3 regions of the Comamonas sp. UBA7528 genome follow, and region 1 is predicted to be linked to each of the others. Evidence: predicted binding sites of a transcription regulator. Region 1 holds the regulator's gene; each other region holds the start of a gene.
The links. The regulator FNR, encoded in region 1, switches genes on or off when oxygen is low (the NO sensors DNR and NnrR bind a similar motif). The targets are predictions, from matches to a motif close to TTGATNNNNATCAA.
Positions count from the first base shown of each region.

Region 1 (5,544 bases):
GCTGAGCGTGGATGTGCGCTACGAGGTGCAGCCCAACGGCATGCTGACTGCCAGCAACAAGCTGGTGCTGCACCAGCTGACCTTCGGGGATGCCGTGCAGGGGGCGCCGGCCTCGCTGCCGGTCAAGCTGGCGGTGGCCTTGCTGGCCGACAGCCAGGGTGTGATCGACCTGGACCTGCCCATCAGCGGCTCGCTCAACGATCCGCAGTTCCGCCTGGCTCCGGTGATCTTCAAGATCATCGGCAACATCATCCGCAAGGCCATCACGGCGCCGTTCGCCTTGCTGGCCGGTGCCTTCGGGGGTGACGAGAAGGGCGGCGGCGATGTGAAGTTCCCGGCTGGCACGGCCACGCTGGATGCCGAAGCCAAGAGCCAGCTGGATAAGATTGCCAAGTCGCTGAAGGACCGCCCTGGCCTCAAGCTCACGGTGGCGGGCAGTGCCTCCTCCGCCCAGGAGGCCCAAGGCTGGAAAGCCGCCAACCTGGAGGCGCAGATCGCCAGACAGGGCAAGGGCGAGGAGGACGATGCCGTACTGAGCGACAAGGAGCGCGACAGCCGCCTGAAGTCCATCTATCGCAAGGCGGACATCGAAAAGCCCCGCAACATGGTCGGTCTGTCCAAATCCCTGCCGCCCGAGGACATGCGCAAACTGCTGGTCGAGCAACTGCCGCTGCCACCCACGGCCATGCAGGAACTGGCCGCGGCACGTGCCATGGCAGTGCGCAGCTACCTGGGACAGCAGGGCATTGAGATGGCCCGTCTGTTCCTGGGAGACTCCAAGGCCGATGGCAAGGAAGCCGGTGCAAAAGCCCAGCTGAGTCTGGCAGTTCAGTAATTCGCTGCAGGCATGGAGCAATAAAGGGGAAAATACGCCCCATGCTCCGCGCATGCCTGTGCACGAGGAGCCATGCCCGCCCTATGGCGGGCATGCCCGTTATCCATAACTCATGTACCAACTTTTTTTGAAGCAGAAAAATGTCTGAAGCCCCAGAAGTGAACCCGACCCCGGCCAAAACCCCCGAGGCCCACCCGCTGGATGCAGTGACTGGCGGTGCTTTTTCTGCAGAAACCTCGGGCGACCGTGCAGCCCGCCTGCGTGACTGGCTGGCCACATCGCCCGCCCACGATGTGCTGCAGGAAGTCTTCAAGGAAATGAATGCCCGCGACAAGGGCGCCGCCCGCGTCGTGCGCGAGCGCCTGGACGAGCTGCGCCGCGCCAAGGACCAGGACGCCATCGCTGTGGAATGGGTGGAGAAGGCCCAGGCCCTGCTGGCCCAGCCGGCCCTGAACCTGGCCGATGCCGCCGCCTGGCAGCGTGACGCCGCCAAGGCCGGCGCGCCGCTGTCGCGCGAACCGCTGGCCGGTTTCAAGGCCCAGCTGGCCGAGCGCATCAAGGCCGCCGAAGACCTGCAGCACCGTGTGCAGGTGCAAAAGGAAGCGGCTGTGCTGCTGTCCCAGCGCATCGAAGTGCTGTCTACCAAGTCCTGGAAGGACGCCGCCGCCGTGCAGGAAGCGCTGAGCGCCGACGTGGCCCGCTGGCAGGAGCAGGCCCAGGCGCTGACCGAAGATGCCGCTTGGCCCAGCCTGGACGCCCGTCTGGCCCAGCAACTGACCAGCTCGCGCGACCAGCTGCGTGTGGTGTGGGACGCCTTTGTCTCGGCCCTGGCCGTGACCCAGGCTGCCGCCGACAATGCCGAAGCCGCGCTGCCTCCCGTGCCTGTGTGGGCCGACGAAATCCGCGTGGGCCGTGGTCTGCCGGCCGAGCTGGCCGCCGATGCACCGGCCGCCAAGCCGGCCAAGGGTGATGCACCGGTCAAGGCCGCTGCCGTGGTGCTGCAGGCCGCCCAGGTGCTGCAGCCTCTGGTGGGCACCGAGGAAGACAAGACTGCCGCCATCGCCGGTCTGCGTGCCGCACTGCGCCAGCACGGTCGTGCGCTGGATGCCGAAGTGATCCAGCAGATGGATGCGCTGCTGGTGCAGGCAGGCGACGCCCGTGGCTGGAAGCCCCAGGCCGTGGATGCCGAGCGGGAAGCCCTGATCGCCAAGGCCAAGGGCCTGGTGGAGCGCCCCGAAGGCCAGACTCTGGGTGGCCGCAAGGTCCAGGAGACACTGCGCCAGCTGCGCGAGCAATGGAAGCTGCTGGACCAGGGCGCGGTGCCCAACCACGGTCTGTGGAAGCAGTTCGATGAAGCCTGCAACACCGCCTACAAGCTGGTCGAAGGCTGGCTGGACAAGCTGCGCACCGAATCGGCCCAGCACAAGGCTTCGCGTACCACGCTGATCGAAGAACTGCGTGCCTGGGGGCAGTCCGTCAAGGACTCCAAGGACTGGAAGGGCATGGCCCGCAGCCTGCGCCAGTTTTCCGAACGCTGGCGCGAAGGTGGCCATGTGGGCGAGAAGCTGTATGCCGAGCTGCAACAGCAATGGCGCCAGGCCATCAGCGAAGCCGAAGCCCCGCTGCAGCAGGCGCAGAAGGACAGCCTGCAGCGCCGCCAGGCCATGATCGAGGAAGCCCAGGCACTGGGCGCGGCACCGGCCCTGCAGATCGCTGCCATCAAGGCGCTGCAGCAACGCTGGCAGGCCGAAGCCCAGGAAGTGCCGGTGGACCGCCGCCAGGAACAGAAGCTGTGGGATGCCTTCCGCAAGCCGCTGGACGAGGCCTTCAGCCGCAAGCCGGCCGAGCGCGGTGAGCGCGGCAGCCGTGCGGTCAATCTGGAATCGCTCAGCGCCCACGACCGTGCGGTGCTTGAAGCATCGCAGCAGCTGGAAGCCGCCAACGCGGAAGGCGATGCGCAGAAGATCCGTGCAGCCCTGACGGCGCTGGAAGACGCCCTGCGTGCCGCCCCTGCGGCCGAAGCCGGGCAGCCGGCCACTGCGGCAGCACCAGCGGCCCCTGTGGCGGCCGACCGCCCGGTGAAGGCGGTGCGTGGCGATGACCGCCCCGGCATGCGCAAGGAAGCCCCGGCCGCGGCGGCAGCCGGCCGCAAGCCCGGCCCCCGCCAAGACCGGGGTGACCGGGGTGACCGTTTCGAGCGCACGGCCCGTGGCCCGCGCCTGGGTGATGCGGCTTTCCGCGCCCAGCGTGAAGCCCAGGAACACGCCCAGTCTGCGCTGCGCAAGCTGACGGCCCAGGCCCATGGCGAAGCCCTGACCCAGCTGATGGACGCCTGGTCCAAGCGCGACGCGGCCCTGGTGCCGCCCGCGCAGGAACTGGGCAAGCTGAGCAATGCCTCCCGCAACAGCTGGCATGCCGCCGTGGGCGCTGCCGCCAAGGGCGAGGCGACCGAATCGCTGCTGCGCCTGGAAATGGCCGCTGACGTGCCCACCCCGGCCGACCAGCTGTCCGCACGCCGTGCACTGCAGCTGCAGCTGCTGACCAACCGCAAGGCCACGGACCCGCGCACCACCTGGGAGCAGGATGTGGCGGCGGTGCTGGCTGCGGAGCGCAGCGACAGTGCGGCCCAGCGCCTGCAAAGCGCGCTCAAGGCTTTGCTGCGCGGCAGCAAGTAAGGCAGGCGCCAGCAGCGCCAGGATGCAGGGTCCTGCGCTGCAACCGCAAAAAGCCAGCCGAACGGCTGGCTTTTTTCATGCCATTTCAGGGTTTATGGGGACGCCGAAGGCAGTGACGCGGCAGAAAGAGGCTCGCACAATGGGGCATCTGCCCGCCACAACAAGGAGAGACCCATGCTGCTGCGTCGCTGGATGTGGATTGCCTGGCCGGCCTTTCTGGCCGCCGGGGTGATGGAGATGCTGGTGTTTGCCGTGGTCGACCCGCTGGAAATGCAGTGGCTGTCGGCCTACATCGAGGTGTCGCGCCTGGGCGTGTGCACGGTGGCCTTCTTTGTGTTCTGGGCCATCATCATGATGGCATCGGCCATGACCAGCCTGCTGGCGCTGTCCCCGCAGGAGCTCAATGGCCCGCAGGCCCGCGTTCCGTCGCTGTGAGCCGGGGGCATCACCCGGCAATGAAAAAAGCCTCCGGACGGAGGCTTTTTGCATGGGGCGGAAGGCGCTTATTCGCACGCGTGCTGGCTGTTGACGATGCGCTTGAGGCCTTCGGTGTCCAGGATGCGCACATGGCGCTGCTTCACTTCGACCAGACCTTCCTCGACAAACTTCGAGAAGGTGCGGCTGACCGTCTCCAACTTCAGGCCCAGGTAGCTGCCGATCTCCTCGCGCGTCATGCGCAGCACCAGCTCGGAAGACGAGAAGCCCCGGGTGTGCAGGCGCTGCACCAGGTTCAACACGAAGGCGGCCAGGCGCTCCTCGGCGCGCATGCTGCCCAGCAGCAGCATCACGCCGTGCTCGCGCACGATCTCGCGGCTCATCACCTTGTGCACATGCGACTGCAGGGCAGTCACTTCGCGCGAAAGCTCTTCCAGGCGGTCGAACGGCATCACGCAGACTTCCGCGTCTTCCAGCGCCACGGCATCGCAGGTGTGGTGGTCGTGCACGATCCCGTCCAGGCCAATGATCTCGCCCGCCATCTGAAAACCTGTCACCTGGTCACGGCCATCTTCCGTGGCCACGCAGGTCTTGAAGAACCCGGTGCGGATGGCATAGAGCGCCGTGAAGTCTTCGCCATTTCGGAACAAGGTGCTGCCCCGTTTGATTTTGCGACGCGTGGCCACAATATCGTCAATACGGTGCAACTGCTGCTCATTCAAGCCTGTGGGCATGCACAGTTCGCGCAGATTGCAGTTGGAGCAGGTGACTTTGATAGGGGGTGGTGTCATGGCACTGACGCCTTGGGCTCCCGCTGAACGGGCCATTGGACGTAACGCTGAAAGGTTATCGGGCTGGGAGGCGAGAGAGGGGGTGCTCAGTTGTGCGAATGATATGAATCAATTGTCTCAGGAATGGTATTTGAATGTCTTGATTTGCATCAAGGCTGATTTTCCCGGGGTGCGGCACAGTGCTGGGCAGCACCTAAGGAATATTCAATGACAGCAGTAACGCCGGAGCTTTTGCGTCGGTACGACGTGCCTGGGCCCCGTTATACCTCTTATCCCACCGCAGATCGCTTTATTGAAGCATTTGGTCAGGATGATTATGTGTTGGCGCTGGAACAGCGTAAGCACCATTCTGCGGCCAAGGCGCTTCCCATGTCACTGTATGTGCATGTGCCTTTTTGTGAGGCCTTGTGCTACTACTGCGCGTGCAACAAGATCATCACCAAGCACCATGAACGTGCGGTGACCTACCTGGAGTACCTGGAAAAAGAGGTCGCTCTGCAGGTGGCGCACTGTGGCAAGGGACAGGCAGTCAGCCAGTTGCATCTGGGTGGCGGCTCGCCGACCTTTCTGTCGGATGCCGAGCTGACCCGGCTGATGGACATGTTGCGCGCGAACTTCGCTTTTGAAGCGGTGGGCGAGTATTCCATCGAGGTCGATCCCCGCACGGTCACCCGCGAACGCCTGGCCCATCTGGCGCAACTGGGATTCAATCGCCTGAGTTTCGGGGTGCAGGATTTCGATCCCGATGTACAGAAGGCGGTGCACCGCGAACAACCGGCCGAGCAGGTGTTCGATCTGGTGCAGGCAG
Region 1 is NZ_DLMU01000001.1:274,758-280,301, reverse strand. It holds gene B3349_RS01270 (DUF748 domain-containing protein) at 1-835, shown strand, start outside; gene B3349_RS01265 (DUF349 domain-containing protein) at 976-3,510, shown strand; gene B3349_RS01260 (hypothetical protein) at 3,685-3,945, shown strand; gene B3349_RS01255 (fumarate/nitrate reduction transcriptional regulator Fnr) at 4,014-4,736, opposite strand; gene hemN (oxygen-independent coproporphyrinogen III oxidase) at 4,944-5,544, shown strand, end outside.

Region 2 (5,544 bases), on a different contig from region 1:
GTGGCCTGCTCGATATCGTCGTAGCAGCCCATGGGCTCGTCCATGCCGAAGGTGCGCATGAAGCCGGCCACGGCAGACGCCATGCAGTGGCGCGCATTGGGGTCGATGTTGTTGGAACGGAAACCTGCCTTGAACAGCTTGGAGGCGGCATAGCCTTCCCATACCGTCCACTGGCCCGAGCCGAACATGCCCACCCCGGAAGGACCCTGCTTTTTCAGCGCCTTTTTGAACTGCTCGGCCATCACGTCGAAGGCCTTGTCCCAGGACACGGGCTGGAATTCACCGTCCTTGGCGTACGCGCCATTCTTCATGCGCAGCAGCGGCTTGGTCAGCCGGTCTTCGCCGTACATGATCTTGGACAGGAAGTAGCCCTTGACGCAGTTGAGCCCCCGGTTCACTTCCGCTTCGGGGTCGCCCTGCGTGGCCACCACGCGGTTGTCCTTGACGGCCACCATCACGCCACAGCCCGTGCCGCAGAAGCGGCAGGGGGCCTTGGACCATGTCAGTTGCGCGCCGCCTGCCTGCGGCACCGTACCCTGCGAAATGGCTTCAATGGGAATGCCGGCCACGGCACCTGCTGCCGCAGCGGCAGATTGACGAACGAAGTCACGCCTTGTGCTGCTCATGCTTTACCTCTTGATTGAGTGAATGCCATGCCTCGGCATGCTGGTAGACCAGAGAGACGTTGATCACGCCCTCCAGGTGTTGGATGTTGGAAACACGGTCCAGGACGGAAGCGGCGCTGGGCCCTTCCAGCGTGACGACCAGCTTGCCGCTGGGGTGGGTGCCGTGCAGCACCAGCCCGTCGACACCGATCACCGCCTGCGCCACCCCCGTCAACGACGCGGGCACCACATGCACGACCAGACTGGCGATATGCAGTTCATCGCTCATGTATCACCTCCCCTTCACGCGTGAGGGGGGCCGGCGAACATTTGATAGAACCAGACGAGAAAACCGTAGGTCACGATGATGGCACCCGTAAGGACGGGGGCCATGACCACAGTCAGAAACGCAAAACTGCGCAGTTCCTCTTGGCGGGTAGAGGGGGCTTGAGGGTCGGCCATAGGGACTCCCGTGGGTGTGGCACCAAGGTGCCTTGTAGGTCACGCCAAACGCTTGCCAGCCCTTTCGGGGAGCCCTTCCGGACCGGGTCAGCAGCTCAGTGCAACGGGTTTTTTATTAATGCGCCCATAATATTTTCGATACTACGCCAAGTACTTGATGAATATCAAATGCAGTGCACCATCTTGGTGTCACGACACCGTAATTCGCACCAATTCGAATCACACTTACCCCGCACTTTGCGCACCGCGCACCCATACGCGCCATACCGCAGCCGGGTGCCGCCGCGCTCCCGGGATCGGCGCTACAGTGCTGCCATGCCTGAGACTGCCGCTATCCCTGCTTCCCCTGCTTCTTTCACTATTTCTCCGGAGCCCAACGCGCTCCATTGGACCGTCCATATCGACGGCAGCGCCCTGCCCAACCCCGGCCGCATGGCGCTAGGGGCGGTCCTGGTCAGCCCTGCCGGTATCTGCCACACCGTGTCGCAGGACACCCACCGCACCGGCTGCAACAACGAAGCCGAGGTACTGGCCCTGCTGGCCGCACTGGAAGTGCTGCGTACCCAGCAGGCCCAGCATGCGCGTGTCTACAGCGACAGCAGCATCCTGGTGGAACAGCTCACCCTGGCCAAGCCCAAGCCCGTGGTGCGCCTGACTCCGCTGTATGACCAGGCCCGTGCGGCAGTGCGGCAGTTTGCGGAAGTCACATTGCATTGGGTGCCGCGCCACCGCAACCAGCAGGCCGATGCCTTGGCTCGCGCGGCCTTGCAGCTCGCGGGGGCTGTGCCTGTCCCCACAGCCGTCAACCGTAAGCCGTAAGTCTGATCAAGCGGCCTGCGCCTCATCTGTATGCCTGCCGTCATTGGCAGGAGGCGTTGCAGGAGCCGCAGCGGGATCGGCTGGGGTGGTGCTAGCAGCCGGTGCTGTCCCCGCTGTGCTGGCAGTGCTGCCGGCACCGACTGCACCCACATCCGGTGCCGCCGCCCGCACCGTGCCTGCTTCGGCCTCGCTACGCGCCTCCGTCAGACGGGTGCCGCAACGCCGGCAAAAGCGTGCATCGTCCTCATGGCGTGCCTCACCACAGGTCTCGCAGTGCAGCGGCCGCCGGCAGGGCTTGGTGCCAAAACCGCGCGACAGTTCCACCCCCACAATACCGGTGGGCACGGCCAGAATGCTCCAGCCCACCAGCATCATCGCGGAGGCAAAGATCTTGCCCAACGGCGTGGACGGCGTGACATCGCCATAGCCCACGGTGGTCACAGTGGAAATGGCCCAGTACATGCCCATGGGCATGCTGGTAAAGCCATGCTCGGGGCCCTCGATCACAAAGATCAACGCGCCCATCACGAACACGATCACCGCCACCACGCTGAGGAAGACAAATATCTTGCGTGCGCTGTGCTTCAGCGCCCGGCCCAGCATGAAGTAATCCTCCAGGAAGCCACGCAGGATGGGGAACACATGGAAGGTGCGCACCAGCCGCAGCGCCCGGATGGCGCCCAGGAACTGGTATTCCGGATGGAACAACGACAGATAGCCGGGGATGATGGCCAGCAGGTCCACCAGTCCGTAGAAGCTCAAGGCATAGCGCCAGGGCCGACGCACGGAAATCAGCCGCAGGCCATATTCCACCGTGAACGCCAGCGTGAACATCCACTCCAGCGTGCGCAGCCCGTACACCATCCAGCCCTGGGCAATCGACGGAATGCTGTGCGCAATCACCACGCACAGGCTCAGCACGATGGCCACGGTCAGCCGCTTTTCAAAGCGTTTGCCCATGGGCGTGTTGGTCTCGAACACCGTGCGGTAGATGCTCTGGCGCCAGCGCGCCACCGGCACCCCCAGGCGCTCGGCCGAGGGGTATTTATCGTGGAAAAAGTCGATCAGAAAATCCAGCCAGCGCATGGGTCACCATCAGGTGGAGCGCATGACCGGCAGCTGGCGTGCGGCACGTCCCGCCTGCCCGAACCCAGCGGCCGGTCGCACGCCCCTGAAAATAAAGCGGCTTGTGCCGCTTTCGTCGGCAAAACCGCCAAGATCAAAGCTGCAAGCGCACAAGTTGCTCACATTTTGCCTAATCTCGCCTGCGCCATGCCTGGCACGACCTGCAAAACCCCGTCCTGTCGCCGCAATCCACCGCGGTGTGTCCCTCTGCCACAACTGGATGCAGGGGCAGCACCAAATGAAACACCCCGCCAGAAGCGGGGTGTGGTGTCAGCAGTGCGCATGCGCCGCCGCAGGGACTCAGGGGCGGATCACCACCTGCGGGCTGATCACGATCGCACCGGGCGGCACTGCAGGATAGACCATGACGGGCGGCGGCGGGCGGTGGTAGACCATGGGTTGCGCACGGCACTTGCGCTTTTCCTTGAACTCGCCGTTGCGCTTCCACTTGCGCTCCACCTTGCAGTGGCCGTCCCAGAATTCTTCCTTGTAGCTGCCGCCTTTGTGCTTGTGGCGGTGGCCATGGTCGTCATGGTCCGCCAGCACCGACAACGGGAGCGCACACAACAAGGCCGACAACAGCCAGTGGGGAGCCTGGGAGAAGATCATTGTTAGGAACCGGAAAAACAGAACGCGCAAGCCTACTGGAATGCCGCACGATCAGGTGTTTCCAATCATCACAGCAGCCCCGGCCACGGCTCAGCAATTGCCCTTCTTGGCCTGCCCCGGCGGACAGAAATCCCGGTCATTTCCACGGCCATGGTCATGGCCATAGCCCGGATACACCACACAGCCCGACAACAGGGCCACCACAGACAGCATCGCACACCATTTTTTCATCGCACAACTCCTTTGCAAGGCGTGGGAAGTCTAGAAAGTTTGCACCGCCAGCAATGGAAAGTCTTGTAAGAAATTGTCCGCTGCACCGACCTGTCCCATAGCCCGCGGCGCCCACATGCCTTGCATACCCACTCGGTTGGCACACCGCCGCTGCCAGCACGCTGACATGCCAATCAGCTACTGACTGACAAGCAGACACCCTGTCTGCCTCATATTGCGCCCCCCGGCGCCACCGATAGTGGGCAGACGAACGCACACCTACCCCCAGTCAGGAGACCGCCCATGACCGACGCTGATGCTGCACGCCTGGAATCCCATGCACCACCACCCGTCCTGGCGCCCTTGCCGGAGCCACTGCCGCCGGAAGAGGTGCTGCAGTTGCTGGCCCAGCAGTCCCCGTTGGGCGAACACAGCGTGGACGCGTTCTGAACTTCCACTGGCCCAGTTCCAGCACCCTGCGTGTGGTAGCTGCTAGAATTTGCACACCAGCTTCAAGTGCTGGTCGCCCGAGTTATGACTATTGCAGGGGCGTTACCAACTGCTAAAACGTTGAGCCGCGCACTCCTCCCCGCACGTAGCAGACGTTTCAACAGTCTGCGGGGAAACAGGAGTCCACATGGCAATCACCCAAACCACCGTATGCGCGCAGTTGGATGCCACCATCCAGTCCTTGGGGGCAGACCAACACCACCTGCTGATCACCAGCGTCGTCCCCAGCGCGCGGCGGCCAGAGCACCAGGTGCGCTACAGCAGTGCACTGACCACCGCAGAACTGCGCCGTCTGCGCGATGTGATCGACCAAGCGCTGACGCAGGCAGCCTGAGCCGTAACAACCCAAAGCCGACAGCCTCGGCATCCTTGTGCGCACCAGGTCAGCCCTACACAGCGGCGTGCCGCTGATCCGTATGTTGGCTACGTTCTGCGCTGGTCGATGGCGGAGGCTTTTCTATCCTTTGTTGAATCCAGCGCAGCGACGGCATGCCGCCATGAAGGCTGCAAGCACACGTGCCCCTGCGATCAAACGCACGGTCAACAAGCAGATGAATAGGACAATCATGCCGGCAGCGGAAACGTTCGAATCCGGATGACCCAAGCCAATTGCATCAATGGCTGATCCATTCTTGCGTGGCTGCCCGCAAGCAGCAGCCCTGGAGGTGCATGCATGGCAAACGGTACGTCCGCGGCCAAGCAAAATGCCCAGCCGCACTGGTCAACAGCCAAACTCTAATTCCCTGGGCTGCGGACAAACCATTCGCTTCATGTCGATCCGAATGCTCTGATCGGGCTGAGAGCAGACAAGAGAACCGGCGTGCTGTGCAGGTAAGATAAAACAAAATGTTTCACTCAGGGAGAAAATCAAATGTTTTGCACCCACTGCGGCACCGCACTGCCTACGCAAGCGCAATTCTGCCAAGCCTGCGGCAAGGCAGTGGCCGCTTCGGCAGCCTCGCCGAATTGGCTGGATGCCCAGGTAAACAAGCCCACCACCTTCAGTGCGCCTGAATCTTTTTCTTCTTCAAAGAGTCAAACGACCGAGGAAACAGACGTCAATCAAGTGCGACCATGGGTTCGGTTCTTTGCGCGGACCATCGACATATCGTTATGGGCAATTACTCTCGGAGTTCTATGGGGGATATTTGCTCCCCAACTACCTATCACAAAGGAAAATGAATACGCAACTGGTCTGCTTGCA
Region 2 is NZ_DLMU01000016.1:161,350-166,893, reverse strand. It holds gene napA (periplasmic nitrate reductase subunit alpha) at 1-626, opposite strand, end outside; gene B3349_RS20220 (chaperone NapD) at 607-894, opposite strand; gene napE (periplasmic nitrate reductase, NapE protein) at 909-1,067, opposite strand; gene B3349_RS20210 (reverse transcriptase-like protein) at 1,383-1,886, shown strand; gene B3349_RS20205 (ion transporter) at 1,893-2,972, opposite strand; gene B3349_RS20200 (hypothetical protein) at 3,312-3,620, opposite strand; gene B3349_RS20195 (hypothetical protein) at 4,134-4,280, shown strand; gene B3349_RS20190 (hypothetical protein) at 4,468-4,674, shown strand; gene B3349_RS20185 (RDD family protein) at 5,212-5,544, shown strand, end outside.
Region 2: the regulator FNR is predicted to act here: its motif matches at 1,222-1,235, upstream of napE (periplasmic nitrate reductase, NapE protein).

Region 3 (5,544 bases), on a different contig from region 1:
CACAAAACCGCGGTTCACCAGGATCTGGGAGCCATCGGCCTGCTGCAGCGGCGTCAGCAGCCAGAAGCCGGCGCCCAGCTCGCTCACAGCCTGGGTCAGCACGCTGCGCCCTTCCAGCCACTGACCTTGTGCGGACACCGGCAGGTATTCGTGGCTTTCCTTGCTGATCCGGGGCCAGTCGGCCGGCGCCGGCACGGCCACCGGCTGGGCATGCACGCGCTGGTCGATGCGCTCGATGAGATCGAGCTTCCATGCGCGCCGCTGCACCTGCCAGGTCCCCAGACTGAGGAAGGAAATAAAAAGGGCGATGCCCGCTAACGCGAGCACCGCCTTCGTGAAGGTGGAACGGGTGCGCTTGCGCGCCCCCGAAGTTTCAACCGTCATCAGTTGCTGCCATGGGCACCATGGGCAGGCTGCTCGGCAGGTGCCGGTGCAGCCGCTTCGCTTGCGGCAGGCGCTTGCACGGCAGGAGCAGCCGTTTCCGCTGCAGCGGGCTGGCTGACCGCCGGCGCGCTTTCATGCGTCGGCATCATGTGGGAGTTCATCTGGTACATCACCCACAGGGTACCGGCCACGGCGATGGCCAGGAAGACCGCGGTGAATACGGTGGACAGCATGGTCCAGCCACCCTGGATCTTGCCGTTCATGTGCAGGAAGTACACCATGTGCACCACCACCTGAACGATGGCAAAGGCACCCAGCACCACCAGACCGGTGGCGCGATCTTCGATGGCGCCGCTCATCACCAGATAGAACGGAATCACCGTCAGGATCACCGCCAGGATGAAGCCCTTGACGTAGTCACCCATGGTGACGTGCAGATCATCGTGGTCATGATGGTCGCCATGACCGGCGTGAAGGTCGTGTGCGCTCATTTACAGCACCCCCATCAGATACACAAAGGTGAACACACCGATCCAGACCACGTCCAAGAAGTGCCAGAACATCGACAGGCAGTTGATGCGACGCACATTGGCTTCGATCAGGCCGTGCTTGCTGATTTGCACCATCAGCGTGACCAGCCAGATCAGGCCGAAGGTCACGTGCAGACCGTGGGTGCCCACCAGCGTGAAGAACGACGACAGGAAGGCGCTGCGCTGGGGCGTGGCACCTTGGTGGATCAGGTGGTGGAACTCATAGAGTTCCACGCCCAGGAAGCACAGACCCAGCACGCCGGTGATGGCCAGCCAGGTCAGCGTGCCGCTGACGTTCTTCTTCTGCTTTTGCAGCATGGCAAAGCCGAAGGTGATGGACGACAGCAGCAGGAAGGCCGTGTTGATGGCCACCAGCGACAGGTCGAACAGTTCCTTGCCCGTGGGGCCGGCTGCATAGTTGCGGCCCAGCACGCCGAAGGTGGCGAACAGGGCGGCGAAGATGAGACAGTCGCTCATCAGGTAGAGCCAGAAGCCCAGCGAGGTGCCGTTCTCTGGATGGGGCTCGTGCGCGAGGTGGTATTCCCGCGGAGCCAGGGCGCCTGCGGCGCCTGCGTTATGACGGATATCAGACATGGCGAGCGAGCTGCAGAGTGCGGGCTTCTTCCGTGGCGACCACTTCGGCGGCAGGGATGTAGAAGTCACGCTTGTAGTTGAAGGTATGGATGATCGAAGCCACGATCACGGCTGCGAACGACACGCCTGCCAGCCACCAGATGTGCCAGATCAGCGCAAAGCCCAATACCAGCGACAGGCCCGAGATCACCACGCCGGCGCCGGTGTTGGCGGGCATGTGGATGGGCTGGAAGCCCGTCAGCGGACGTTGGTAGCTGTGCTTCTTCATGTCCCACCAGGCATCGATGTCATGCACCACGGGGGTGAAGGCAAAGTTGTACTGGGGAGGGGGCGAGGAAGTGGCCCATTCCAGCGTACGGCCACCCCATGGGTCACCGGACTCGTCACGCAGCTGGTCGCGCTTGAAGAAGCTGACGACGATCTGGATCAGGAAGCAGCCGATACCGGCGGCAATCATGGCAGCGCCCAGCGCAGCGATGACGAACCAGATCTGCAGCGAAGGATCTTCAAAGTGGTTGGCGCGGCGAGTCACACCCATCAGGCCCAGGATGTACAGGGGCGTGAAGGCGACCCAGAAGCCCACCAGCCACAGCCAGAACGAGCACTTGCCCCAGAACACGTCCAGCTTGTAGCCGAAGGCCTTGGGATACCAGTAGTTGATGGCGGCGAACACGGCAAACACCACGCCGCCGATGATCACATTGTGGAAGTGAGCGATCAGGAACAGCGAGTTGTGCAGCACGAAGTCGGCCGGAGGCACTGCCAGCAGCACGCCGGTCATACCACCGATGGCGAAGGTGCACATGAAGGCCACGGTCCACATCATGGGCAGATCGAACTTGATGCGGCCCTTGTACATGGTGAACAGCCAGTTGAAGATCTTGGCGCCCGTCGGGATCGAGATGATCATCGTCGTGATGCCGAAGAACGTGTTCACGCTGGCGCCCGAACCCATGGTGAAGAAGTGGTGCAGCCACACCAGGTAGGACAGGATGGTGATACACACCGTCGCATACACCATGGAGGTGTAGCCGAACAGACGCTTCTTGCTGAAGGTGGCCACGATTTCCGAGAACACGCCGAAAGCCGGCAGCACCAGGATGTACACCTCAGGGTGACCCCAGATCCAGATCAGATTCACGTACAACATGGCGTTGCCACCGAAGTCGTTCGAGAAGAAATGGGTACCCAGGTAACGGTCCAGCGACATCAGCACCAGAGCGGCGGTCAGCATGGGGAAGGACGCCACGATCAGGGCGTTGGTGCACAGCGAGGTCCAGACGAAGACGGGCATCTTCATCAGGTTCATGCCGGGGGCGCGCATCTTGATGATGGTGACGATCAGGTTGATACCCGACAGCGTCGTACCCACCCCCGCAATCTGCAGTGCCCAGATGTAGTAATCCAGCCCGGTGCTTCCGCTCTGGTTGCCCAGATTGGACAGTGCCAGCCAGCCCGAGGTGGAGAACTCGCCCAGGAACAGGGAGATCATCACCAGCACGGCGCCGGCGGTGGTCATCCAGAAGCTGAAGTTGTTCAGGAACGGGAAGGACACGTCACGCGCACCGATTTGCAGCGGCACCAGATAGTTCATCAGGCCGGTCACAAAAGGCATGGCCACGAAGAAGATCATGATCACGCCGTGGGCGGTGAAGATCTGGTCGTAGTGGTGCGGAGGCAGGTAGCCCAGGTTGTCACCGAAGGCCATGGCCTGCTGCAGACGCATCATGGCCGCGTCGGCAAAGCCGCGCAGGAACATGACCAGACCCAGGATCATGTACATGATGCCGATCTTCTTGTGGTCGATCGAGCAGATCCAGTCGCGCCACAGAGGGCCCCAGAGGCGGAACTTGGTCAGTGCCGCCATCATCACCAGGCCGCCCAGGACCACGGCGATGAAAGTCCATAACACGATGGGCTCATGCGCCATCGGTACGGCGTCCCAGCTGATCCGCCCGATGAGCGGATCGTTGGGCAAGGTTGTATTTCCAGACATATCGAGTCTCTTGCTAAGTGGCGGCCCCGCTCGCAGGCGCAGGCCAGACCGCCGTCAATGCTTACTGCTGTGCCACAGCACCCGGTTGATCGCGTTGGTCCAGGAGGGCCACCACGCGGTCAGCGTTCTGGACCGTGCACACGTCCTGGGGCAGGTTCAGACCTGCGGCCTTCATGTAGGCTTCGCCGCCGGCAGCGTCGATGGCCATCATGTGGTGCATGCACATCTTTCCGTCTTCCACGCAACGGTTCAGCACCTTGCTGTAGAGGCCGTCTTCCACGCTGGAGAAGCGCTTCACGGGATCGCGCTCGCTGGGCTTGGCCAGGTCGAGGTAGGCGTCACGCGTCAGGGGCTGGCCTTCGGCCTTGGCCTTGGCCACCCAGGCGTCGAAGCCTTCGTTGCTCAGACCGTGGAACTTGAAGGTCATGCCGGCAAAACCGGCGCCGCTGTAGTGCGATGCCAGGCCGTGGAACACGCCTTCCTTGTTGATCACGGCGTTCAGCTGGGTTTCCATGCCGGGCATGGCATAGATCATGCCGGCCAGGTCAGGCACATAGAACGCATTCATGGTGGAGGTGGCGGTCAGCTTGAAGCGGATCGGGCGATCCACCGGCGCAGCCAGCTCGTTCACCGTGGCGATGCCTTGCTCGGGCAGGAAGAACAGCCACTTCCAGTCCATGGCCACCACTTCCACTTCCAGGGGCTTGATTTCGGGCGCCAAGGCCTTAGTTTCAGACACACGGTCCAGTGGACGGTAGGGGTCGAGCTTGTGGGTGCTGATCCAGGTCAGCGCGCCCAGGGCGATGATGATGATGAGGGGAACGCTCCAGATCACCAGCTCCAGGGCCGTGGAATGGTGCCATTCGGGATCGTATTCGGCTTCGGTGTTCGACTGGCGATACTTCCAGGCGAACAACAGCGTCAACAGGATCACCGGCACGATGATGATCAACATCAGCAGGGTGGCAGTCACCACCAGCTGGCCCTGCTGGGCTGCGATGTCACCTGCGGGATTGAGTACGACGGCCTTGCTGCAACCAGTCAGACTGGCTATCAAGGCGGCCGCCGCGAGCCACGCGGGCCCACGGATTTCCTTGGATTGAAACATGCTATAGACGCAAAAAGACACGCACAGACGGATGTCGGCGCGGATTACAAGACGTTGCGAATTTACTTCGATCAAGGTTTTTTGCGATTGGACATTTTGTCCACCGCACCCCTGCGCTGGGTCATTGCAAGGCCGGAGCACATCAGTTAGGCGTTTTATGCCCTCCGTCGCAAAAAGTCCTTAACTCTTTGTTTCTATGGAATTTTCCGGTGCTTCGGCGGCACGGGTTAACGCTTACACACTAACCCCAGGACTCTCCCTACTCCCCGCACGGGCAGCGCACTTTGGCCACTAACCCTGTTGTCAGATGGGTCTTGACCACCCTCCAGCGACCGCCGGTCGCCACTTGATGGCCGTCAAGATCGGGAACTTCCCCTAAAAAGCCGTTTATCCGATTGCGAGCCCCAGCCCAAGGGCGTAGAAGGGAGGCACACCAACCTCATAGGAGTGTGTTTCATGAGTGGCCTCGCTTATCCGAACATCGCACCTGCTGGCGGTTTCCATGGCTCGGAAGACCTGTCCGACGCCGACACGCACGAAGAGGCTTCTCCCGGCGAAATCGCTGCTGGCGTCATCATCGGCCGGTCGTCCGAGTATTTCGACTTCTTCGTCTTCGGCATTGCCTGCGTGCTGGTGTTCCCGCACGTGTTCTTCCCCCACTACACCCTGCTCAACGGCATGCTGGCGTCGTTTGCGGTGTTCTCGCTGGCCTTCATCGCCCGCCCCATCGGCACCGCCATCTCCATGGTCATCCAGCAGCGCTGGGGCCGCGCCACCAAGCTGACCATCTCGCTGTTCCTGCTGGGGACCGCCACGGTGGGTATGGCCCTGCTGCCCGGTTATGTCGACCTGGGCCGCTACGCCATCGCCTTGCTGGTGCTGTTCCGCATCCTGCAGGGCCTGGCCCTGGGAGGCTCCTGGGATGGCCTGCC
Region 3 is NZ_DLMU01000010.1:145,929-151,472, forward strand. It holds gene B3349_RS13665 (SURF1 family protein) at 1-384, opposite strand, end outside; gene cyoD (cytochrome o ubiquinol oxidase subunit IV) at 384-875, opposite strand; gene cyoC (cytochrome o ubiquinol oxidase subunit III) at 876-1,508, opposite strand; gene cyoB (cytochrome o ubiquinol oxidase subunit I) at 1,501-3,504, opposite strand; gene cyoA (ubiquinol oxidase subunit II) at 3,566-4,612, opposite strand; gene B3349_RS13690 (MFS transporter) at 5,069-5,544, shown strand, end outside.
Region 3: the regulator FNR is predicted to act here: its motif matches at 4,674-4,687, upstream of cyoA (ubiquinol oxidase subunit II).